2 regions of the Streptomyces sp. WY228 genome follow, and region 1 is predicted to be linked to the other one. Evidence: predicted binding sites of a transcription regulator. Region 1 holds the regulator's gene; the other holds the start of a gene.
The links. The regulator HrcA, encoded in region 1, represses chaperone genes, less so after heat shock. The targets are predictions, from matches to a motif close to TTNGCACTCNGNNNNNCNGAGTGCNAA.
Positions count from the first base shown of each region.

Region 2: groES (co-chaperone GroES) is a predicted target of HrcA. The motif match lies at 2,560-2,586, and genes of this name have one in related genera.

Region 1 is NZ_CP079114.1:2,431,809-2,443,841, forward strand. Features, by position in the region: gene KV381_RS10560 (carbohydrate kinase family protein) at 1-611, opposite strand, end outside; gene KV381_RS10565 (MFS transporter) at 1,010-2,374, shown strand; gene KV381_RS10570 (adenosine deaminase) at 2,338-3,330, opposite strand; gene KV381_RS10575 (ribonuclease Z) at 3,381-4,295, opposite strand; gene KV381_RS10580 (histidine triad nucleotide-binding protein) at 4,322-4,681, opposite strand; gene KV381_RS10585 (16S rRNA (uracil(1498)-N(3))-methyltransferase) at 4,750-5,496, opposite strand; gene KV381_RS10590 (nitronate monooxygenase) at 5,493-6,566, opposite strand; gene dnaJ (molecular chaperone DnaJ) at 6,699-7,841, opposite strand; gene hrcA (heat-inducible transcriptional repressor HrcA) at 7,842-8,858, opposite strand; gene KV381_RS10605 (MBL fold metallo-hydrolase) at 9,033-9,761, shown strand; gene KV381_RS10610 (DUF3097 domain-containing protein) at 9,838-10,656, shown strand; gene KV381_RS10615 (ABC transporter substrate-binding protein) at 10,823-12,033, shown strand, end outside.
Region 2 is NZ_CP079114.1:5,221,374-5,233,406, forward strand. Features, by position in the region: gene KV381_RS23020 (methyltransferase domain-containing protein) at 214-1,437, opposite strand; gene KV381_RS23025 (polysaccharide deacetylase family protein) at 1,570-2,493, shown strand; gene groES (co-chaperone GroES) at 2,744-3,052, shown strand; gene groL (chaperonin GroEL) at 3,150-4,775, shown strand; gene KV381_RS23040 (hydroxyacid dehydrogenase) at 4,857-5,843, opposite strand; gene KV381_RS23045 (carbohydrate ABC transporter permease) at 5,870-6,712, opposite strand; gene KV381_RS23050 (carbohydrate ABC transporter permease) at 6,709-7,704, opposite strand; gene KV381_RS23055 (ABC transporter substrate-binding protein) at 7,701-9,029, opposite strand; gene KV381_RS23060 (substrate-binding domain-containing protein) at 9,158-10,282, opposite strand; gene KV381_RS23065 (SDR family oxidoreductase) at 10,401-11,174, opposite strand; gene KV381_RS23070 (PQQ-binding-like beta-propeller repeat protein) at 11,251-12,033, opposite strand, start outside.

The DNA of each region.
Region 1 (12,033 bases):
AAGATCAGCGCGCCGTCCCGGGCGGCGGTGGCCACCCAGGGCTCGGCCCGGCCCGGGGCGAGCGAGGCGATGGCGGCCCGGGCACGCGGCGGGCAGCGCGGGAAGGCCGGGCCGGGCGCGGCGGGTTCGGACGCGGGAGGTTCGGGCGCGGCGGGTTCGGACGCGGGGGCCGCGCCTCGCTCAGACCCGGCGGCCCCCGTGGGCGCCGGGGCCTCGTGGCCGTGGGAGACCATCGTGCGCTCGCCCTCGTACGCCATCGAGACGGTGACCGGCGAGTGCCAGCCGGGGACGGTGTGCGACATCGACAGGTCGATGCCCTCGCCCTGCTCCAGGGCGTCCCAGCAGTACTCCCCGTAGTGGTCGTCGCCGAAGGCCGCGGCGAGCGAGGTGCGCAGCCCGAGGCGGGCGAGGGCGGTGGCCATGTTGGCGACGCCGCCCGGGCTGGATCCCATCCCCCGGGCCCAGGACTCGGTACCGCGCACGGGCGCGCTGTCCAGGCCGGTGAAGACGATGTCGAGGAAGACCGTGCCCGTCAGGAAGACGTCGCAGGCGGGGTCGCGAGGGGCGCGCAGCGCCAGCAGCGGGTCGATGCCCGGAGTCTCTGTGCTCACCGTGCGCTCCCGGGGTCGTGCGGCGGATCTCGGCCGGATCCGGACCGTGTGAGATGCGGCCAGTCTGCCCGATCCGCGCAGGGGAACGCAGTGTCCGCGCCCATGTGTTCGCAGCACGCCTGACCTGCATAAACATGCGCTAATACCCGGGGTTTCCCTGCATAAACGCATAAGTGACCCAGATCACATCGGGGCGGCTTTCGAGGAGCCGGGAGCGCTTGATACAAATTGCCCCGCGAGCACCTTCGGGCACGTTGTCCGACGAGAGCCGCGATCTCCTGGCATATCGCCTTACCTCCGCAGTACCCGCATGCCTTCCCGCAGTACCCCCATGCCTTCTCGCAGTACCCCTCCCCCTCCCCTCCCCTGCCTTCTCAGGCATGTCTTCAGGAACGCCCATGTCCTCGCGCCCCGGTGCCGCGTGGCCCCTGGTTGCCGTCTTCACCGCCGGCTACCTCGCCTCCTACCTCCTCCCCACCGTCGTCGGCCGGCTCAGCGCCCATCTCGGGCTGAGTCCCGCCCAGGCGGGCCTCGTCGGCAGTGCTCTGCTCCTCAGTTCGGCCGGTGCCGGCTTCAGCCTGGCGGGCCGGGTCGAGCAGTACGGGGCGCGCACCCCCGCCCGCGCCGGGCTGCTGCTGGCCGCCGTCGGCTACGGCTGTGCCGCGCTCGCCGGATCCGTACCCCTGGTGGTGCTCGGCGTGGTGGTCGGCGGCTTCGGCTCGGGTACGGTCACGGCGGTCGCCGCGGCCGGGATCGCCGCCCGGCGCGACCCGCACCGGACGTCCTCGCTCGGGCTGCTCACCGTGTCCGCCACGGCGGGCGTCCTCTATCTGACGATCCCCCACCTCGGCGGCGGCCACCGGCTTCCGTTCGCCGCCATCGCCCTGGTGGCCCTGCTCGTCTGGCCCGCGACCGCCCGGCTCGGCGGTGCGACGACGGCCGAGGAGACCACGTCACCGGTCACCGGCCGGCTCCCGCACCGCCGTTCCGGGCTCGTCCTGGCGGCCGGCATGCTCGTCTGGTCCATGGCGCAGAACGCGCTGTGGGGCGTGAGCAGCCGCATCGGCATCACGCAGGCGGGGCTGACCGAGGTCACCGTCGGCGCCGTCTTCGCCGCCGCACTCGGAGCGGGACTGCTGGGCGTCATGGGCGCGGGGCTGCTCGGCGCCCGGCTCGGCCGGGCGGTGCCGATCGGACTGGGGACCGTGGTCATCGCGGCGAGCATCGTGCTCAGTTCCTCGGCCCGGGACCTCGGGTCGTTCGCGACCGGCGAGGTGCTGTGGAACGCCTTCTACCCGGTGGTCCTCTCCTACCTCATCGGGCTCGCCGCCTCCCTGGACGTACGCGGCCGCTGGGCGGTGCTGGCGGGCTCCGCCTCCTCCGTGGGGGTGGCCTGCGGTCCGCTGCTGGGCAGCGTGCTCTCCGAGGAGGCCGGCTATCCGGTGATGGGGCTGATCCTGGGGGCGGCCACCCTGCTGGTCGCCGCGCCGGTGACCGCGGTGGCGCTGCACACCGGCGGCCGTCCGCTGGTGCCCGGTTCGGTGCGCCGCCGCGGTGGCGCCCCGGCCGCCCTGCTCGCCGCCACCACCGGCGGCGGTCTGTCCGGCGCGGTGCCGAAGCTCGGTTCGCCGGAGCAGGCCGTCACGGAGCTGCGCGTACCGGCCCTGCGGCGCAGGCGGCTGGTGCGCAGCGCGATCCGGACGGCCGGTCCGGACAGCGGATCCGGTCAGTCGAACGCGTACGCCTCGACCTCGGACAGATAGCGCGCCCGGCGTTCCTCGTCGTGGTCGAGGAAGGCCGCCTCGAAGGAGTTGCGGGCCAGGGTGCGCAACTGCTCCGGGCCGAGGGCGAGCGCGTCGCGGACGGCGTCGAAGTTGTCTCCGGCGTACCCGCCGAAGTAGGCGGGGTCGTCGGAGTTGACCGTGCAGAGCAGCCCCGCGGCCATCATGCGCGGCAGCGGGTGGTCGGTGAGCTTGTCGACCGTGCGCAGGCGCACGTTGGAGAGCGGGCAGAGCGTGAGCGGCACCCGGTCGGCGACCAGCCGGGCCACCAGCTCCGGGTCCTCCATGCAGCGCAGCCCGTGGTCGATCCGCTCGACGCCGAGGATGTCCAGGGCCTCCCGGATGTACTCCGGCGGGCCCTCCTCCCCCGCGTGGGCCACCTTGCGCAGGCCGAGGGCGGTGGCCTCCTCGTACACCGCGCGGAACTTGGCGGGCGGGTGGCCGACCTCGGCGGAGTCCAGGCCGATCGCGCTGATCCGGTGCAGATAGGGCTTGGCCGCGTCCAGGGTGCCGAGGGCCGATTCGGCGGACAGGTCGCGCAGGAAGCACATGATCAGCTGGGTGGAGACGCCGTGGGTCTCCTCGCTGCGCTCCAGCGCCCGGCCGAGCCCTTCGACGACCGTGCCGATCGGGACGCCCCGGGCGGTGTGGGCCTGCGGGTCGAAGAAGATCTCGGCGTGCCGCACGCCCTGGGCGGCGGCGCGGGCGAGGTAGGCGTCGACGAGTTCGGCGAAGTCCTCCTCGGTGCGCAGGACGGCCATCAGCGCGTAGTAGAGGTCGAGGAAGGACTGGAGGTCCTCGAACTCGTAGGCGGCGCGCAGTTCGTCGGTGGTGGCGTACGGCAGGGTCACTCCGTTGCGCTCCGCGAGCGCGAAGGCCAGCTCGGGTTCGAGGGTGCCTTCGATGTGGAGGTGGAGTTCTGCCTTGGGGAGGTGCACGGTGTCTCGCAAACGGGGGTGGGGGGTGGATCAGGGGTGGTGCGGTGGTGTCAGGGGTGGTGCCGAGTGGGCAGGGGGACGCGGATCAGGTCCTGGGCGACGGTGAGTTCGCCGTCGAACCCGGCGGCGCGGGCCTGGGTCTCGAAGCGTTCCGGGTCGTGGTAGCGCTGGGAGAAGTGGGTCAGCACGAGGTGGCGCACGCCCGCCTCCTTCGCCACCCGGCCGGCCTGTCCGGCGGTCAGGTGCCCGTGGTCGACGGCCAGCTTCTCGTCCTCGTCGAGGAAGGTCGACTCGATGACGAGCATGTCGCAGCCCTCGGCCAGCGCGTACACGCCGTCGCAGAGCCGGGTGTCCATGACGAACGCGAACCGCTGTCCGCGCCGGTGTTCGGAGACCTGCTCCAGGGTGACGCCGCCGAGCGCGCCTTCGCGCTGGAGGCGGCCGACGTCCGGTCCGGCGATGCCGTGCTCCTTGAGGAGGGCGGGCAGCATGCGCCGGGTGTCGGGCTCGGTGAGGCGGTAGCCGTACGACTCGACGGGGTGCGAGAGCTTGTGGCTGTCCAGGGTGTACGAGGCCGTGGTGGCGAGGACCCCGCCGGTTCCGGCGACCGGGGCCTCGGCCAGCTCGACGGTCTCGCGGTAGGCCGTGGCGTACCGCAGCCGGTCGAAGAAGTGCTGCCCGCTCGCCGGGTAGTGCGCGGTCACCGGGTGCGGCACCTGGTCGAGGTTGATCCGCTGGATCACCCCGGCGAGCCCGAGGGAGTGGTCGCCGTGGAAGTGGGTGATGCAGATCCGGTCGATGTCGTGCGCGGCGACCCCGGCCCGCAGCATCTGGCGCTGGGTGCCCTCGCCGGGGTCGAAGAGGATGCCCTCGCCGTCCCAGCGCAGCAGATAGCCGTTGTGGTTGCGGTGCCGGGTGGGGACCTGGCTGGCGGTGCCGAGCACCACCAACTCGCGTACGGACATGGGGAGGGGCTCCTGCCGGGCGGGTGTTATCCGGGCGGCCACTGGAGGCCGCGGCCGCCCAGGACGTGGGCGTGCGCGTGGAAGACCGTCTGGCCGGCGCCGGAGCCCGTGTTGAGGATGATCCGGTAGCCGGTGGAGTCGATCTTCTCGTCGGCGGCGACCGCTCCGGCCTCGGTCAGCACGTCCGCGGCGATCGTCGGTTCGGCGGCGGCGAGGGAGGCGGCGTCCGGGTAGTGGACCTTGGGGATGACCAGGACGTGGGTCGGGGCCTGCGGGTTGATGTCGCGGAAGGCGACGGTGGTCGCGCTCTCGCGGACGATGGTCGCCGGGATGTCTCCCGAGACGATCTTGCAGAACAGGCAGTCGGTCTGCGGCTCTCCCGCCATGGCCGGGCCTCCTCGCTCGCTGGTGATCCGTGGTGATCAGTACAGGGGCATGCTATCGCCGGGCCCGTTCATCCCCAGCGCCCCGTGCGTCCCAGCAGCAGCGCGGTCGCGGCGGTCCCGGCGGTGGAGGTGCGCAGTACGCTGCGGCCGAGGCGGTACGGGCGGGCGCCCGCCTCGGCGAAGGCGGCCAGTTCCTGCGGGGAGACGCCGCCCTCGGGGCCGACGACGAGCACGATCGTGCCGGTGGCGGGGAGTCCGGCGGTGGCGAGCGGGGTGCTGTCGTGGTCGCGGTCCTCGTGCAGGACGCCCGCGAAGTCGGCTCCGGCGAGCAGGGCGGCGACCTGCTTGGTCGTCATGGCGTCGGCCACCTCGGGGAAGCGCACCCGGCGGGACTGCTTGCCCGCCTCGCGTGCCGTGCTGCGCCACTTGGTCAGGGCCTTGGCGCCCCGGTCGCCCTTCCACTGGGTGATGCAGCGGGCCGCCTGCCAGGGCACGATCGCGTCGACGCCGGTCTCGGTCATCGTCTCCACGGCCAGCTCGCCCCGGTCGCCCTTGGGGAGCGCCTGGACGACGGTGATCCGGGGCATGGGCTCCGGCTCCTCCTGGACGCCCGCGTGGAGCGTCACGGTGAGGCGGTCCTTGCCCTCGGCGGCCCGGACGACGCCGTCCGCCCAGTGGCCGAGGCCGTCGGTGAGGACGACGTCCTCGCCCGGCTGGAGCCGCTTGACGGAGACGGCGTGCCGTCCTTCGGGGCCGTCCAGGACGAACTCCGGCCCGGTGGGCATCCGTTCGACGACGAAGACCGGTGCGGTCACCGGGGGCTCCTCATGCTCAGGGCCGACCGGGCGGCCTCCAGTTCGGCGGCGAGCAGTTCGATCAGCTCGGCGACGGGCAGTTCGCGGGCCATCCGGTGGCCCTGTCCGGCCCACAGCGCCATGCCCTGGGCGTCGCCCGCCTTGGCGGCGGCCCGGCGCAGCCCGCTGGTGACGTAGTGGACCTGGGGGTAGGCGGCGGGGGCGTACGGGCCGTGTTCGCGGACGAAGCGGTTGACCAGGCCGCGGGCGGGCCGCCCGGAGAAGGCGCGGGTCAGCTCGGTGCGGACGAACAGCGGGTTGGTGAGGGCCTGCTTGTGCAGCGGGTGCGCGCCGGACTCGGGGCAGATCAGGAAGGCGGTGCCGAGCTGGGCGGCGTCCGCGCCGGCCGCGAGGACGGCGGCGATCTGGGAGCCGCGCATCAGGCCGCCGGTGGCGACGATCGGGATCTGCACGGTCTCGCGGACCTGGGCGAGGAGGGAGAGCAGTCCGGTGCCGGTCTGGTCGAGCTGCGGGTCGTCACGGTGGGTGGACTGGTGGCCGCCCGCTTCGACGCCCTGGACGCAGACGGTGTCGGCGCCCGCCCACTGGGCGCCCTGGGCCTCCTCGGCCGAGGTGACCGTGACGACGGTGTGCGTGCCGACGCGGGCGAAGGCGTCGAGGATGTCGCGGGTGGGGCAGCCGAAGGTGAAGGAGACCACCGGGACCGGGTCCTCCAGCAGGATCGCGACCTTGGCCTCGTAGCCGTCGTCGCCGCTGCTGTCCGGGTCACCGAGCGGGGTCTCGTACCAGGTGGCCTCGCCGGCGAGCTGGTGGCGGTAGACCTCGACGGCGCTGGGGTCGGCGAGGGCGGGCTGCGGCATGAAGAGGTTGACGCCGAACGGTCCGCCGGTGAGCCGGCGCAGCTGTTTGATCTCGTTGTACATCCCGTCCGCCGTCTTGTACCCGGCGGCCAGGAATCCGAGCCCGCCGGCTTCGGCGACGGCGGCGGCGAGCTGAGGTCCGGACGCGCCGCCCGCCATGGGGGCCTGCACGATCGGATACCGGCAGAGATCGGTCAACTCGGAGGACATGAGCGCATCGTGCCACGTTCCGTGCACGGGGCCGAATCAGCCAGCCTGCGGCCTGACCGGTTCTCCCGCCCTACGCCGCACCGCCCGCCGGTAGGGAACCGGCGGGCGGTGCGGTGAAAGGCAGAAAGCGGTTCAGCGGCCGTTGAACGCGTCCTTCAGACGGGAGAAGAGGCCCTGCTGACCTGGCTGGAATTGGCCCAAGGGCCGTTCCTCGCCGCGGAGCTTGGAGAGCTCGCGCAGCAGCCGTTCCTGCTCGGGGTCGAGCTTGGAGGGGGTCATCACCTCGACGTGCACGATGAGGTCGCCCCGGCCGCCGCCGCGCAGATGCGTGATCCCGCGCCCGTGCAGGGGAACGGACTGGCCGGACTGGGTGCCGGGCCGGATGTCGATCTCCTCCAGGCCGTCCAGCGTCTCCAGCGGGCACTTGGTGCCGAGGGCCGCGGCCGTCATGGGGATGGTGACCGTGCAGTGCAGATCGTCGCCGCGCCGCTGGAAGACGGCGTGCGGCAGCTCGTGGATCTCCACGTACAGATCGCCGGGCGGGCCGCCGCCGGGGCCGACCTCGCCCTCTCCGGCGAGCTGGATACGGGTGCCGTTGTCGACGCCCGCCGGGATCTTGACCGTGAGCGTGCGCCGCGAGCGGATGCGGCCGTCGCCGGCGCACTCCGGGCAGGGGGTGGGCACGACCGTGCCGAAGCCCTGGCACTGCGGGCAGGGCCGCGAGGTCATGACCTGGCCGAGGAAGGACCGGGTGACCTGCGAGACCTCGCCGCGGCCGCGACACATGTCACAGGTCTGGGCGGAGGTGCCGGGGGCCGCGCCCTCGCCGCTGCACGTGTTGCAGACGACGGCCGTGTCGACCTGGATGTCCTTGGTGGTGCCGAAGGCCGCCTCGTTGAGGTCGATCTCCAGCCGGATCATGGCGTCCTGGCCGCGCCGGGTGCGCGAGCGGGGCCCGCGCTGCGCGGCGTTGCCGAAGAACGCGTCCATGATGTCGGAGAAGTTGCCGAAGCCGCCGGCTCCGAAACCGCCCGCGCCACCGCCGCCTCCGCCGTTCGCGGAGAGCGGGTCGCCGCCGAGGTCGTAGACCTGCTTCTTCTGCGGGTCCGAGAGCACCTCGTAAGCGGCGTTGATCTCCTTGAACCGCTCCTGGGTCTTCGGGTCCGGGTTGACATCCGGGTGCAGCTCGCGGGCGAGCCGACGGAATGCCTTCTTGATCTCGTCCTGAGATGCGTCGCGGCGCACGCCGAGTACGGCGTAGTAGTCCGTGGCCACTTACGACTCCGCCAGGATCTGTCCGACGTAACGTGCCACTGCGCGTACCGCTCCCATCGTTCCGGGGTAGTCCATGCGGGTCGGTCCGACCACGCCGAGTTTGGCGACTGCCTCGTCGCCCGAACCGTAGCCGACCGCGACGACGGACGTGGAGTTGAGCCCCTCGTGGGCGTTCTCGTGCCCGATCCGTACGGTCATGCCGGAGTCCGTGGCCTCACCGAGCAGCTTCAGCAGGACGACCTGTTCCTCCAGTGCTTCCAGCACCGGCCGGATCATCACCGGGAAGTCGTGTCCGAAGCGGGTGAGGTTGGAGGTGCCGCCGATCATAAGCCGCTCCTCCGTCTCCTCGACCAGGGTTTCGAGGAGGGTGGAAAGGACGGTGGAGACCGTCCCCCGGTCCTCGCTGTCGAAGGATTCCGGCAGTTCCTGCACCAAGCGCGGGACATCCGCGAAGCGGCGTCCGACGACCCGGCTGTTGAGCCGGGCCCGCAGATCCGCGAGCGATGCCTCGCCGAACGGCGCAGGGCAGTCGATCATACGCTGTTCGACCCGGCCGGTGTCCGTGATCAGGACGAGCATCAGCCGGGCGGGCGCGAGCGACAGCAGCTCCACGTGCCGCACCGTCGAGCGGGTCAGCGAGGGGTACTGCACGACGGCGACCTGCCGGGTCAGCTGCGCGAGCAGCCGCACCGTCCGGCCGACCACGTCGTCGAGGTCGACCGCGCCGTCGAGGAAGTTCTGGATGGCCCGGCGCTCGGGCGAGGACAGCGGCTTGACGCCCGCGAGCTTGTCGACGAAGAGGCGGTACCCCTTGTCGGTGGGAATGCGCCCCGCGCTCGTGTGCGGCTGGGCGATGAAGCCCTCGTCCTCCAGCACCGCCATGTCGTTGCGGACGGTGGCCGGGGAGACCCCCAGCCGGTGCCGCTCGGTGAGCGCCTTGGAGCCGACGGGCTCCTCGGTGCCGACATAGTCCTGGACGATGGCGCGCAGCACTTCGAGTCTGCGTTCGCTGAGCATCGCGCACACCTCCAGCTGTGTTTCTCCGGATCTCTCCGGTGTCCGGCTGGCACTCGGTACGTACGAGTGCCAGCGATCCCGTCGTCAGTGTACGGGGGTGGGGTGGGGCCGGGGCAAGGGCGACCGGCCGCCCCACCACGGGACCGCGCAGGTCGCTGCCGATAGCGTCCTGGTATGGACGTCGCTTGGGAAGACTTCGGCTGGGAGCGGTTGGGCAACGGTGTCGGCCGGCGGCGGCTCCCGGGCTGGGACGCCACCGTCGCGCTGGTCGCCGGTGCGCAGGGGGTGCTGCTGTACGACACCGGCTCGACGCTGCGCGAGGGCGTCGAGCTGCGCCGGCAGGCCGAGGCGCTGCTCGGCCGCAGGGTGACGCATATCGCACTGAGCCACCCCCATTTCGACCATGTACTGGGCACGGCGGCGTTCGCCGGGGTGCGGGTGTACGGCTCGGCGGGGCTGGCCGCCCTGCTGCGGGACGGAGAGCAGGGGCTGTACGGCGACGCGGTGCGCCACGGCGTGCCCGAGGACGAGGCGGCCCGGTCGGCGGACACGCTGGTGGTCCCGCACCACGAGGTGGACGGGGAGCAGGTGCTCGATCTGGGCGGCGGCCGCCGGGTGCTGCTGGCCGATCTGGGCCCCGCCCACAGCGGCCATGACCTCGCGGTGCTGGTGCCGGGCTCGGACGGTGGGCCTCCGGTGGTGCTCTGCGGCGATCTGGTCGAGGAGTCGGGCGATCCGCAGGCGGGCCCGGACGCGGTGCCCGCGCGCTGGCCGGCCGCGCTGGAGCGGCTGCTGGAGCTGGGCGGCGAGGACGCGCTGTACGTACCGGGGCACGGGGCGGTGGTGGACGCGGCGTTCGTCCGGAAGCAACGGGCGGCGCTGGCGGAGCGGTTCGCGGTGTGAGGATCCCCGCGGTGGCGTGCGGATCTTCGTGGCGGCGTGAGGTTCTTCACGGCGGCGGGCCGATTATCGTCGGGCCATGCGCAGCTACCAGCCGGACCTGACCCCGCCGTGGAAGCGGTCCGCCCCCGTGCCCGAGGTGCCCGCCGAACCCGATCTGGTCGTGGAGGAGGTCGCCACCGGCTTCTGCGGGGCGGTGATCCGCTGCGAGAAGACGGCGCAGGGTCCGACGGTGACCCTGGAGGACCGGTTCGGCAAGCACCGGGTGTTCCCGATGGAGCCGCGCGGCTTCCTGCTGGAGGGCAAGGTCGTCACGCTGGTGCGCCCGGGCCCCGGCGGCCCCGTGCGCACCACCCGTACGGCTTCCGGTTCGGTGGCGGTGCCCGGGGCGCGGGCCCGGGTGGCGCGGGCCGGGCGGATCTATGTGGAGGGCCGGCACGACGCGGAGCTGGTGGAGCGGGTGTGGGGCGACGACCTGCGGATCGAGGGCGTGGTCGTGGAGTACCTGGAGGGTGTCGACGACCTGCCGGCGATCGTCGGGGAGTTCGGGCCGGGGCCGGACGCCCGGCTGGGGGTGCTGGTGGACCATCTGGTGCCCGGCTCCAAGGAGTCCCGGATCGCCGATCGGGTGACCGGCGACCATGTGCTGGTGGTGGGGCATCCGTACATCGACGTGTGGGAGGCGGTGAAGCCGTCCTCGGTGGGGATCGACGCCTGGCCGGTGGTGCCGAGGGGGCAGGACTGGAAGACGGGTGTGTGCCGGGCGCTGGGGTGGCCGGAGAACACCGGGGCGGCCTGGCAGCACATTCTGTCGAAGGTCCGCAGCTACAAGGACCTGGAGCCCCAACTCCTGGGCCGGGTAGAGGAATTGATCGATTTCGTCACCCTTCCGGACTGATGTCCCCGGGCTGAGGCCCGTCCGTCCCGGACGATCATGTGCCGATCCCTGGGAATGCCTGCGCCCCACACGCACCATCGGTTAGTGAGAGGGAAGAACGGGCAGGCGGTTCACGGACCGACGGTTCGAGGGAGCCGCGGGGTCCACGGGGGAAGGACACGGGGCGATGGCGCGCGAGGTCTGGCGGGACAGTGCGGACAACGAGGCGGCCTCGGCCGTCTTCCATCTGATGCAGCAGCTGATCGACCGGTACCGGGTCAACCGGCCGGTGATGCCGCTCGTGGTGGCCCAGGCGGCGGACGCCGCGGCCGGACCGGAGATCGACGCCCGCGTGGAGCGGGTCGTCCACCAGGTGCACCGGGCCAACGAGTTGCGCCGGGTGCCGGTGCGGCTGCTGGACGGCGAGGGCGCCACTCCGTACGAGGCGGCGCTCGACATGGTGCGCACGCTCTCCGAGAAGCCCTGGGAGACCCGCGAGAACACCCAGTACAAGACCTTCTCCTTTCCCCGCTCCCGGCTGCTCGGGGCGATCGAGCAGGCCACCGCGACGGTGGTCGAGCAGTCGCACGGCAACACCTCCGAGGTGCGCGAGGAAAGGATTCTGGAGCAGCTGAGCCGGCTGCGCTGGCGGTCCGGCCGGCCGCGCCGGGGCAGCCGGTGGGAGTCGCTGCGGGAGTCGGTGCGGCCCGAGACGTTCGTCGGCGCGCTCTTCATCGCGCTGCTCAGCGTGCTGCTCGGCGAGATCGACTGGCTGCTGACGGCCCTGGTGGCGGCCGTCGCGCTGCTCGGGCTCGCCGTGGTGGGCCTGGCGAGCCGGGCCGCGCCGCCGCTGCTGTGGCTGCGCCGGGCCAGCCGCTGGTTCGCCACCACCTCGTCGCTGGCCGCGTCCAGCACCGGCTATCCGTCGGACGGCTGGTCGTGGTTCTCGCCTAGCGGTTCCTGGCGGGTGATCCGGGCGCGGGCGGCGGCGGTGGCGGAGCGGGTGGCGGACGCGGGGGCGGGCGACGAGTACGCGCGCCAGTTCCATCTGGAGCTGCGGGTGCAGGCGCTGCTGGAGGACCTGCGGCACAACTACCGCCCGCACTCCCTGGACTGGCGGCGCGGCAAGCGCACGGTCCCGCCGGTGGTGTTCCTGCCCCGGGCCACCCAGGACAACGGCGGCATCCTGCTGATCAACGCGATCAACAACGTACGGTCGCGGCGCAGCGAGGTCGATCCGCTGCTGCTGCTCGCCTCGCTGCCGGCCTCCGAGATCATGCGGCACACCCCGCCGCTGCCCCCGGAGCGGCCGGGTCCGGGGGCGCCGAGCGGTTCCTCCGGGGCCCGGGCCCGCTACGAACGGTGGGTCGACGATCTGAGCCTGGGCCAGTCGCCGGT
Region 2 (12,033 bases), 2.8 Mb from region 1:
CCAGCCCGTCCGGCACTTGAGGACGGAACCCTTCGCCTGGTGGGCGAGCCCCTTACGGGCCCCGTGGCAGGGGAGACCCTTGTCCGCACCCGGGACGTGCTCGACGGTTCCGTCCTCAAACGCCGGACGGGCTGGGTGGGCCCGCGGGACGGGCTGGGTGGGTCCGCGGGACGGGCTGGGTGGGTTTGCCGGACGGCGGTCGCAGCGACCGGCTTACCCCAGCGGGTGCCCGAGCAGCATCGTCGGAGCCCCCGCCACCCGGGTCAGGAACACCGTCACCGCGTTCGGTCCGGCGAGCTTCATCCGGCGGCGCAGCTCCTCCGGCTCGACCGCCGAACCGCGCTTCTTGACGGTCAGCACGCCGACCTCCCGCTGCCGCAGCAGCGCCTTCAGCCTCTTCATGTTGAAGGGCAGCTGATCGGTGATCTCGTACCCGGAGACGTACGGGGAGGAGTACGGCTCGTCGCTCGTGACGTACGCGATCGTCTCGTCCACCAGCCGCCCGCCGCACCGCTCCACGATGTCGGCGACCAGATGGGCCCGGATCACCGCGCCGTCCGGCTCGTACAGATAGCGCCCGACCGGGCCCACGGGCGGGGCGGGCAGCGGGGCCGGGGCGGTCAGGGTCGCCCCGGAGGGCAGCAGCGTGGCCCGGAACGCACCGGGCGCGAAGCCCTCCCCGTACCAGAGCACCGCCTCCTTCACGTCGCCGCCGTCCGAGATCCACTCGGCCTCCGCCTCCGGGCCGATCGCCTCGTGCGGGATGCCGGGGGCGATCTTCAGCGCCGCCCTCGGGGCCTTCAGCGCGGCGGCCGTCGCCCAGGACAGTGGCGGTGAGTACGCCTCCGGATCGAAGATCCTGCCGCGTCCGCCGCGCCGGGCCGGGTCCACGAAGACCGCGTCGTACGGGGCGGTGTCGATCTCCGTGACATCGGCGCACCGCACCTCGACCAGCCCGGCAAGGCCGAGCGCCTCGGCGTTGGCGCGGGCCACCTCGGCGGTCAGCGGGTCGCGGTCCACGGCCAGTACGGAGATACCGGCGCGGGCCAGCGCGATGGCGTCGCCGCCGATGCCGCAGCACAGATCGGCCACGCTCCGCACGCCGAGCCCGGCGAACCGGGCGGCGCGGTGGGCGGCGACCGAGGTGCGGGTGGCCTGCTCGACGCCGTTGGGCGTGAAGTACATCCGGTACGCGTCCTCGGCCCCGAACTTCGCCACCGCCCGCTGCCGCAGCCGGGCCTGCCCGAGCGCCGCCGAGACCAGCTCCGCCGGATGCGTGCGGCGCAGCCGGGTCGCGGTGGCCAGCTCGTCGGCGGGGTCGTGGTCGCGCAGCCCGGCCAGCAGCTGCTCGCCCTCGGGGGTGCGCAGTGCGGCGAAGGCGGCGCGCGCGGGGTCGTCGGACGGGGCGGCGGGGGTCGATGCGTTCACCCGGTCCATTGTGGCCGGTGCGCGGGTGTGGGCCGGCCGGGGGACGGGGCCGGTCCGCTCGCGGTGTCGGGGCCGGAGACGGGCCGACGGCTGGCAGGATGCGGCGCCATGCAGCTAGTACGACAAAACGAAAAATCAGCCATGAAGCGGCACAGATCCGGCGTCGTCGTGCTGGCGGCCCTGCTGGCCGCCGCCGTCGCCTCCGGGTGCGCGGCGGAGACGGGCGGCAGCGGCACGGGAGCCCCCGGCGGACCCGCGAAACCCGCCGCCGGCCAGCAAGGCGAGGCCGCCCCGCAGGCCGGGCCCGCCCGCGCCCTCGACACGTACGCCGAGGCGCTCCGGAAGAAGCAGGCCGCACGGGCCGTCGCCGCGAAGAAGTGGGGCCTCGCCAAGACCCCGCTCGCGGCCCCCGAGCCGCCGAGGACGAAGCCGGCCATCACCACCCGCAAGGGCTTCGAGGTCCGGGACGACAAGGGGCTGCCGCCCGTCTTCACCACCGTCCCCACCAAGGAGAAGATCGTCTTCCTGACGATGGACGACGGGGCGGAGAAGGACCCCGAGCTGCTGCGGATGATGACCGAACTCTCCATCCCGTACAGCGCGTTCCTCAGCGACTACGTCACCAACGACGACTACGGCTACTTCAAGAAGATGCAGCAGCGCGGGGTGACCATCAGCAACCACACCCTCAACCACCGCTATCTGCCCGGCCTCTCCTACGCCGAGCAGAAGCGGGAGATCTGCGGCCAGCAGGAGAAGATCCTCAAGCACTACGGGAAGCGGCCGACCCTCTTCCGCCCGCCCTACGGCAACTACAACCGCGACACCCTCGTCATCGCCAAGTCCTGCGGGATCACCGCCGTACCGCTGTGGTCCTCCGAGGCCTTCCCCGACCACATGGAGTGGCGCGAGTGGGACCGGGACCTGCACCCCGGCGACATCGTCCTCACCCACTTCCGGGGCAAGGGCGACTGGAAGGGCTCGATGCCCGACATGATCCGCCGGGTCATGAAGACCATCACGGACAAGGGGTATGCGGTGGCGAAGCTGGAGGACTACGTCTGACCGGAGCCCTTTCCCGCACTCCGGCCCCTGATCGAGCCGTGATCGAGACGGCGCGAGGGTGGTGAATTGGCACTCCGCTTGACCGAGTGCTAATCGCGGTCATAGTCTCGGGTCTGGCACTCCCCCCTGGAGAGTGCCAGCACCACCTTTGCGCGACAGGGCAGGTCCGGCACCCGCGACGACGGATCGGTCTGGTCGCCGCCCACAGACTGTTAAACCCCGTGAGATCTCCGAAGGGGGAGACCGGATCGTGTCGACCACCAGCTCCAAGGTTGCGATCAAGCCGCTCGAGGACCGCATTGTGGTCCAGCCGCTCGACGCCGAGCAGACCACGGCTTCCGGCCTGGTCATTCCGGACACCGCGAAGGAGAAGCCCCAGGAGGGCGTCGTCCTCGCCGTGGGCCCGGGCCGCTTCGAGAACGGCGAGCGGCTTCCGCTCGACGTCAAGACCGGCGACGTCGTCCTGTACAGCAAGTACGGCGGCACCGAGGTGAAGTACAGCGGCGAGGAGTACCTCGTCCTCTCGGCCCGCGACGTCCTCGCGATCGTCGAGAAGTAATTCACCCACGTTTGCTTGTGTTCTGCGCCCCTGGCCCCCTGCGAGATAACTAGCCGGGCGGCGAGGGGCGCAGTTCATTTTGAGAGGGATACAGCCCATGGCGAAGATTCTGAAGTTCGACGAGGACGCCCGTCGCGCCCTTGAGCGCGGCGTCAACAAGCTTGCCGACACGGTCAAGGTGACGATCGGCCCCAAGGGCCGCAACGTCGTCATCGACAAGAAGTTCGGCGCTCCCACCATCACCAACGACGGTGTCACCATCGCGCGCGAGGTCGAGCTCGACGACCCGTACGAGAACCTCGGTGCCCAGCTCGTCAAGGAGGTGGCGACCAAGACCAACGACGTAGCGGGTGACGGCACCACCACCGCGACCGTCCTGGCCCAGGCGCTCGTCCGCGAGGGCCTGCGCAACGTCGCCGCCGGCGCCTCCCCGGCCGCCCTGAAGAAGGGCATCGACGCCGCGGTCAAGGCCGTGTCCGAGGAGCTCCTCGCCACCGCCCGCCCGATCGACGACAAGTCCGACATCGCCGCCGTGGCCGCGCTCTCCGCGCAGGACACCCAGGTCGGCGAGCTCATCGCGGACGCGATGGACAAGGTCGGCAAGGACGGTGTCATCACCGTCGAGGAGTCCAACACCTTCGGTCTGGACCTGGAGTTCACCGAGGGCATGGCCTTCGACAAGGGCTACCTGTCCCCGTACATGGTGTCCGACCAGGAGCGTATGGAGGCCGTCCTCGACGACCCGTACATCCTGATCCACCAGGGCAAGATCGGCTCCATCCAGGAGCTGCTGCCGCTCCTGGAGAAGGTCATCCAGGCCGGCGCCTCCAAGCCGCTCCTGATCATCGCCGAGGACGTCGAGGGCGAGGCGCTCTCCACCCTCGTCGTCAACAAGATCCGTGGCACCTTCAACGCCGTCGCGGTGAAGGCCCCGGGCTTCGGCGACCGCCGCAAGGCCATGCTCGGCGACATCGCCACCCTCACCGGTGCGACCGTCATCGCCGAGGAGGTCGGCCTCAAGCTCGACCAGGCCGGTCTGGACGTGCTCGGCACCGCCCGCCGCGTCACCGTCTCCAAGGACGACACGACCATCGTCGACGGCGGTGGCAACACCGAGGACGTCAAGGGCCGCGTCAACCAGATCAAGGCCGAGATCGAGTCCACGGACTCCGACTGGGACCGCGAGAAGCTCCAGGAGCGCCTCGCGAAGCTGGCCGGCGGCGTGTGCGTGATCCGGGTCGGCGCCGCCACCGAGGTGGAGCTCAAGGAGAAGAAGCACCGCCTCGAGGACGCCATCTCCGCCACCCGCGCCGCGGTCGAGGAGGGCATCGTCTCCGGCGGTGGCTCCGCCATCGTCCACGCCGTGAAGGTCCTGGAGGGCAACCTCGGCAAGACCGGCGACGAGGCCACCGGTGTCGCGGTCGTCCGCCGCGCCGCCGTCGAGCCGCTGCGCTGGATCGCCGAGAACGCCGGCCTGGAGGGTTACGTCATCACCTCCAAGGTCTCCGAGCTCGACAAGGGCCAGGGCTTCAACGCCGCCACCGGCGAGTACGGCGACCTGGTCAAGGCCGGCGTCATCGACCCGGTCAAGGTCACCCGCTCCGCCCTGGAGAACGCCGCGTCCATCGCGTCGCTGCTGCTCACGACCGAGACCCTGGTCGTCGAGAAGCCGGCCGAGGAAGAGGCCGACGCCGGTCACGGCGGCCACGGCCACTCCCACTAGTACGGCCCCGTACCTTCCGGTACGGCCGAGGCCCGGTACCCCCGTCGCGGGGGCACCGGGCCTCGGTGCGTTCCGGGCGGCCTACGCCCTGCGCGCCAGGTCGTCCGGGGTGACCGGATCCGCGAACGGCAGCCCGCTCGCGTACCGCGCCACCTCGTCCAGCGCGCAGTCCGCCAGCCGGTGGATCTCGTCGCCCAGCGAACCCGCGACATGCGGTGTCAGCAGCACGTTCGGCAGGTCGTACAGCGGGGATCCGGGCGGTGGAACCTCCGGGTCCGTCACATCGAGGACCGCGTTCAGCCGCCCCGACACCAGCTCCGGCAGCAGCGCGTCCTCGTCGATCAGCGAACCGCGCGAGGTGTTGATCAGCGTCGTCCCGTCCGCCATCGCCGCGAGCTGGGCGGCGCCGATCAGATGCCGGGTCGCGGGCAGCTCCGGCGCGTGGACCGAGACGATCCGGCTCCGGGCGCAGAGCTCGTCCAGGCCCGCCTTCGCCGCGCCGAGCCGCGCCGCCGCCCCCGCGTCCACGTACGGGTCGAAGAGCAGCACGTCCAGGTCGAACGGGCGCAGCAGCTCGATCACCCGGCGGCCGATCCGCGAGGCGCCCACGATGCCCACGCACCGCCGGTAGTTGCCGTGCCCCGCCAGCTCCGCCCGCCAGTCGTGCGGGGCGCGCAGCTGCCGGTAGCGGTGGGCGGCGGGCAGCACGTTCTTCCCGGCGAACAGGATCGCGGCCAGCGTGTACTCCGCGACCGGCAGCGCGTTGGCCCCGGCCGCCGAGGCGACCCGGACGCCCCGCTCCCAGCAGGCCGGGGTGATGTGGTGCTTGACGCTTCCCGCCGCGTGGACGACGGCCCGCAGCCGGGGCGCGGCGGCGAGGACGCCGGCGGTCAGCGGGGGCGCGCCCCAGCAGGTGATGAGCAGTTCCGCCTCGGCGAGCGCGGCCGCCACCTCGGGTTCCGGGTCGGTCAGCCGGTGCGCGACGAGCGCCGGGTCGGTGTCCACGAGCGCGGTGAGCCGGTCCCGTTGTACGGGGGTGAAGAGGCGGTCCGCGATGCCGGGGCCCATGGCGAGGAGGGCGGTGGGGGTGGGGGTCACTTGAGGCTCCCTGCGGTCAGGCCCGCCTTCCAGTGCCGCTGGAGCAGGACGAAGGCGATGATCAGCGGCGTGACGGCGAGGAGCGAGCCGGTCACGACCATCGGGTAGAACGTCGGGTCGGCGTTGGCGTTGCTGTGCCAGTTGTAGAGGCCCAGGCTCAGCGGATAGAGGTCCTTGTCCGAGAGCATCACCAGCGGGAGGAAGAAGTTGTTCCAGATCGCGGTGAACTGGAAGAGGAACACGGTCACGAACCCCGGCATCACCATCCGCAGGCCGACCGACCAGAAGGTGCGCAGCTCACCGGCCCCGTCGATCCGGGCGGCCTCCAGGACCTCGTCGGGTATGTAGCCCGCGCTGAAGATCCGGGACAGATACACGCCGAACGGGTTGACCAGGGCCGGGATCAGCACCGCCCAGTAGGTGTTGACGGTGCCGGTCTCGACCGCCAGCAGATACAGCGGCAGGGAGAGGGCGGTGGAGGGCAGCAGCACACCCAGCAGCACCAGGGCGAACAGCTTCTCCTTGCCCCGGAAGCGGTACTTGTCGAAGGCGTACCCGGCGGCGACGCTGACCAGCGAGCAGCCGAGCGCCCCGAGGCCCGCGTACAGCAGCGAGTTGCCGTACCACCGGAAGTAGATGCCGTCCTGGTAGGACGTCAGCTCGGAGAGGTTGTGCCCGAGGTCGAAGCCCTCGAAGGAGAAGACATCGCCGCCCAGCAGGTTCCCGGCGTCCTTGGTGGCCGCCGTCAGCAGCCAGATCAGCGGGAACAGCGTGTACACGGCGGCGATCAGCAGAACGACGTTGACCGTCGTCTTCGACAGCCATCGGCCGGAGGTCATCGGCGTGCCTCCTTCCTGCGGTTGGCGAAGCGTGTGACGACGAAGGACAGGACGGCGGCGACCAGGGCGATCAGGACGGACGCGGCGGCGGCGAGACCGTAGTCGTTGCGCTCGAAGGCGGCGCTGTACGCGTACATGTTCGGGGTCCAGGTGCTGGTCACCGCCGAGCCCGAGCCACGGCTGAGGATCAGCGGTTCGGTGAACAGCTGGAGCGAACCGATGATCGTGAAGAGCAGGACCATCACCAGCGACGAGCGGATCAGGGGGAGTTTGACCGAGAAGGCGATCCGCCAGTTCCCCGCGCCGTCGACGGTCGCCGCCTCCAGCAGCGAGCGGTCCACGGCCTGGAGGGCGGCGTAGAAGATCACCACGTTGTAGCCGAGCCACTGCCACAGCGCGATGTTCACGATGGAGGGCAGCGTGCCCTCGGAGGAGAAGAAGTCGAAGCCGAAGCCGCCGGCCTCCATGGCGGCGACGACCGGGCTGAGCTGCGGGGTGTAGAGGTAGATCCAGATCAGCGCGGCGATCAGGCCGGGGATGGCGTGCGGGAGGAACAGCGCCAGCTGGAAGAAGCGGCGGGCGCGGGCCAGCGCGGTGTCCAGCAGCAGCGCCAGCACGATCGCGCCGCCGCCCATCAGCGGGATGTAGAACGCGCAGTAGCCGAGCAGCACCCAGAAACCGTCGCGGAACGCCTGGTCGCCCAGGGCCGTCGCGTAGTTGCCGAGCCCGTCGAAGACGGTACGGGGACCGTCGAAGCCCAGGCCGGACTGCTTCTCGGTGAAGAGGCTGAGCCAGAGCGCGTAGCCGACCGGGACGATCATCGCCACGGTGAACAGGGCGAAGAAGGGGGCGAGGAGCGTGCCCGCCGCCAGCCGGGTCCGGGCCCTGGTGCTGAGCGCCGTGGACCGGCGGCCGGTGCGGGCGGTGTCCCGGGGCGGCGTGGTGCGCGGCCCCGGCACCCCGGGGCGGCGTTCGGTGTCCTGGGTGCTCATGAGCCCTCCGCCACCTTCAGGCCGCGCTTCCGCAGGTCGGCGACGGTGGCCTCGTGGGCCCGCCGGATCGCGCGCGGCAGCGTCGAGCCGCCGCCGACGACCTCGCCCAGCTCGTCGCCCAGCGCGGCGTTGGTCGCCCCCGGGCTGGGGCCCCACACCCAGTCGGGCCCGATGGACCTGCCCGCCTCCTCGAACAGCCCGTACAGGTCCTGACCGCCGTAGAAGCTCGTGTCGAACGCCTTCCTCGCGATCGGCACCATGGCGGGGGAGGCGGGCAGGGCGCTCGATGTGCTCGCCCCGATCCGGGCCTTGATCGCGTCCTCGTGCGTCGACATCCACAGCGCGAACTCGACGGCGGCCGCCGTCCTGGTGCTGCCCTTGCTGACGGCGAACGTGGAACCGCCGATCATCCCGCTGGCCGGCCGGTCCGCCTCCTGGCTCGGCAGCCGTACCGCCGCCCACTGGCCCTTCTGCTCGGGCACGATGCCCGCGAGCACGCCCGCGCTCCAGGACGCCCCGAGGTAGCCGACGGTGGTGCCCTGCTTGAGGGAGCCGGTCCACTCGGGGCTGAACGAGGAGGCGGTGGAGACGAGCCGGTCGTCGATCAGGCCCTGCCAGTACGCGACGGTGCGCTCGGAGGCGGGGTCGGTGGTGTCGATCCGCCAGGCGTCGGTCCCGGCCCGGAACCACTGCGCGCCCGCCTGCCACGCCATGGCCTGGAAGAACGTCGGGTCGTCGGGGAAGAAGGTGGCGATCCTGGTCCTCGGTGAGGCCTTCTTCACCTGCTCCGCCGCGCTCCGGAAGTCGTCCCAGGTGGCGGGCGGTTCGATGGAGTGCTCGGTGAAGAAGTCCTTGCGGTAGTAGAAGATCTGCGGCGCGGCGTCGAAGGGGACGGCCCAGTTCTTGCCGCCGAGCGTCGTCATCTCGATCGTCTGCGGCAGGAACTTCTTCTTGACGTCCTCGGTCAGATAGGGGCTGATGTCCTGCAGCGACCCCTGGCTGACGAACGCGGACAGCTGCGGATACTCGATGGAGAGCAGATCGGGGGCGATGCCCGCCTTCACCGCGTTGGCGATCTTGGGGTAGCCGCCGAGACCGCCCGAGGGTATCTCCTCGAACTCCACCCGGATCGTGTCGTGGGTGGCGTTGAACGCGTCCACGACCTCCTGGGATCCCTTCGTCCATGCCCAGAAGGACACGGTCACCGGGTCGTCGGCGGTACCTCGGGCGCGGGAGTCGTCGGCGCCGCCGCACGCCGTGACGACGGCGAGAGCGGTGGCGGCGCCGACCAGCGCATGGACGGGACGGGACCAACTGCGGCTCACGGCATGGCTCCTGTACGGGCGGACGGTACGAGCTGGGTAGCCGCGATATTTCGATTCCGCCTGAGCGAAGTCAAGAGCGAAAGATTGAATGATCGAATAATGATCGATTCAGGAAGGGGTGAAGAGGGTCAGACCGCCGCAAGACGGTCGGCGTCGCCCGCCCCCGGCCGCCCGCAGGACTCCCGCACCCGCAGCGCCGGCAGCAGCGCCACCCGCCGCCGGGGCGAAGGCCCGTCCCCGCCCGGATACCGGGGCCCGGCCAGCCGCTCCACCAGCAGCTCCGCCGCACTGCGCCCCACCTCCCGCTTGGGCGGGGCCACCGCGCTCAGCGGGGTGTCGGCGAGCGCCGCGACCTCGTCGTCGTACGTGACCAGCGCCAGGTCCCCGGGGACCCGCACCCCCAGCTCGGCCAGCCGGCGCACCAGCCGGATGGCCTCCTCGTCGTTGTGGACCAGCACCGAGCTCGCCCGCCCCTCGCGCACCGCGGCCCGCACCGCCTGCGCCGACCGCTCGAAGAGCGCCGGATCACGGTCGGCGGAGACCGTCGCGATCAGCGGTTCCGTCCCGGCGAGGCCCAGCGCGGCCAGCGCCCGCGTGAACCCGGTCCGTACCGCCAGGGCCGTCGGGCTGTCCGAACGGGCCACCAGCATCGGCGTCCCGTGCCCCAGCCGCACCAGGTGCCGAACGGCGAGCAGTACCCCGTGCGCGTGGTCCGAGCCCACCTGGTCCAGGCCCTCCAGCGGGCTGCCGGGCGCACCCCTCCGCTCCACCAGCACCTTCTCGCCCGGCAGCCGGGCTATCCACTCGCCGTACCGCTCCGGGTGCTCCGGCTCCGTCCAGCTCGGCGCCAGCAGCAGCCCCTGCGCCCCGGCGGCCAGCAGCCCGGCCGCGTGCGCCGCGTCGTCCTCGGGGCGGTAGTCGGTGACCCGCAGGATCAGCCGCGCGCCGAGCCGGGCGGCCGCCTCGTGGGCGCCCCGGATCACCTCGGCGAAGTAGTAGGCGGCGGCCGGGGCCAGCATCCCGATCACCGGGCCGCCGCCCGCCGGCGTACCGGCCGGGCCCCGGTCGGCGGGCCAGGACACCGAACCGTGCGCCCGCTCCAGCAGCCCCCGGGAGGCCAGCGCCTCGACATCGCGCCGGGCGGTGACCGTGGCGACGCCGAGCCGGTCCGCCAGGTCGGAGACCCGTACGGTGCCGCGCTCGCGTACCAGGTTCAGCAGCCGGTCATGACGTTCAGCAGCACCTTCGCGCACGGAGACAGCCCCCTGGAGCAGAATGATCGAACCCTGAGCAACGGGCGATCATTCGATCACAGGGCGGCCGGACGCGGGAGGGGCGGAGCGATTCCCGTACCGCCACCGCCCTACTGCCCTACTGCGGGCCGTACTTGCGCCCCGTCCGCGAGGTGACCCCGCCGAGCAGCCCGCGCGGGGTCACCTTCACCAGCCCCATCAGCGCCTTGTAGCGCGGGTCCGGGATCGACACCGTCCGGCCCTTGGCCAGATCCGCCAGCGCCGAGGACACCAGCTTGTCCGCGTCCAGCCACATCCAGTTCGGGATGTTGTCCGTGCCCATTCCGGCCCGCTCGTGGAACTCCGTCCGCACGAACCCGGGGCACAGCACCATCAGCCGCACCCCCGACCCGGCCAGATCCCGCGCCGCGCCCTGGGTGAACTGCACGACCCACGACTTCGACGCCCCGTACGTACCGCGCGGCACGAACGCGGCGACGGACGCCACGTTGACGACCCCGCCCCGGCCCCGCTCCCGCATCCCGGCGACGGCCGCCGAGGTCAGCCGCAGCACCGCCTCGCAGTGCACCTTCAGCATCGTCAGCTCATCGGCCATGGACACCTCCAGGAAGCGCCCCTTGTTGCCGAACCCGGCGTTGTTGACCAGCAGATCGATCGGATGCGTGCGCTCCGCGAGCCGCTTCTCGACCGCCTCGATCCCGCCGTCCGTGGACAGGTCGGCGCTCAGCACCTCGGCCTCGATGCCGTGCCGGTCGTGCAGCTCCGTGGCCTGCTCGCGCAGCCGTGCGGTGTCCCGCGCCACCAGCACCAGGTTGTGCCCCTGGGCCGCGAGCCGCCGCGCGAACGCGGCCCCGATACCCGCCGTCGCGCCCGTGATCAGTGCAGTCGTCATACGCGGCACGTTAGTGCCCCGCCCGGCCCGGGACGACACCCGCCCGGCCCGGCCGGGGGAGACCCCGCGGTCCGGGTCAGGGCGCCCCCGGGGCGAAGGACAGCATGCGGGCCTCGCGCACGGGTTCGCGGTCCTCGTCACCGCTCATGTGCGTCGAGGTCAGGACGAGCCGTCCGTCGACGTAGGCCGTGTGCCCCATGGACATCTCGTACTCCCACTTCGCGGTCGCCACCGGGTGCTTCACGACGTTCGTCTCGGTGCCGGCGCCGCGCGGGCCCATCAGGAAGGTCCGGCCCGGGCTGCTCGGTCCGGCCGCCTCGTAGATGAGCATCGACGTGCCGCCCTCCGCGCGCAGGGGATAGAGCCTCCGGAGCCGGTTGTCCTTGATCCCCCACAGGAACTTCCCGGTCTTCACGTCGTACGCGCCGGCCTGGTCCTGGCCACCCAGCATGATGAGGCCCTTGTCGACCGAGGCGCCCCGGCAGGGCTGGATGTTCCCGCCCGATCCGGTTCCCGCGCACTCCTCGAAGCCCTTGTCCCGCGCGTCGAAGGTGACGCGGTGCTTGCCCTTGGGGTCCAGGACCGTGATCCGCCAGTCGGACGCGGTGTCCTTGTCGTTGTAGATGGTGAAGACGACCGGGTCCATGGAGATCAGACTGCCGAACCTCCAGCCGGTCTTCATCCGGTAACGCCACAGCACCTTGCCGGTGCGCGGGTCGAGTTCGCGCAGCTGGCCGTAGTTCTTGCCCCGCTCGACGGCGATCATGCACTCGGAGCTCACCAGGAGCCGGGACGGTCCGCCCGCCACATCGTCGGGGACGCACGTGTTCTTGTTCTCCCGGGGGACCTCGTAGAGCTT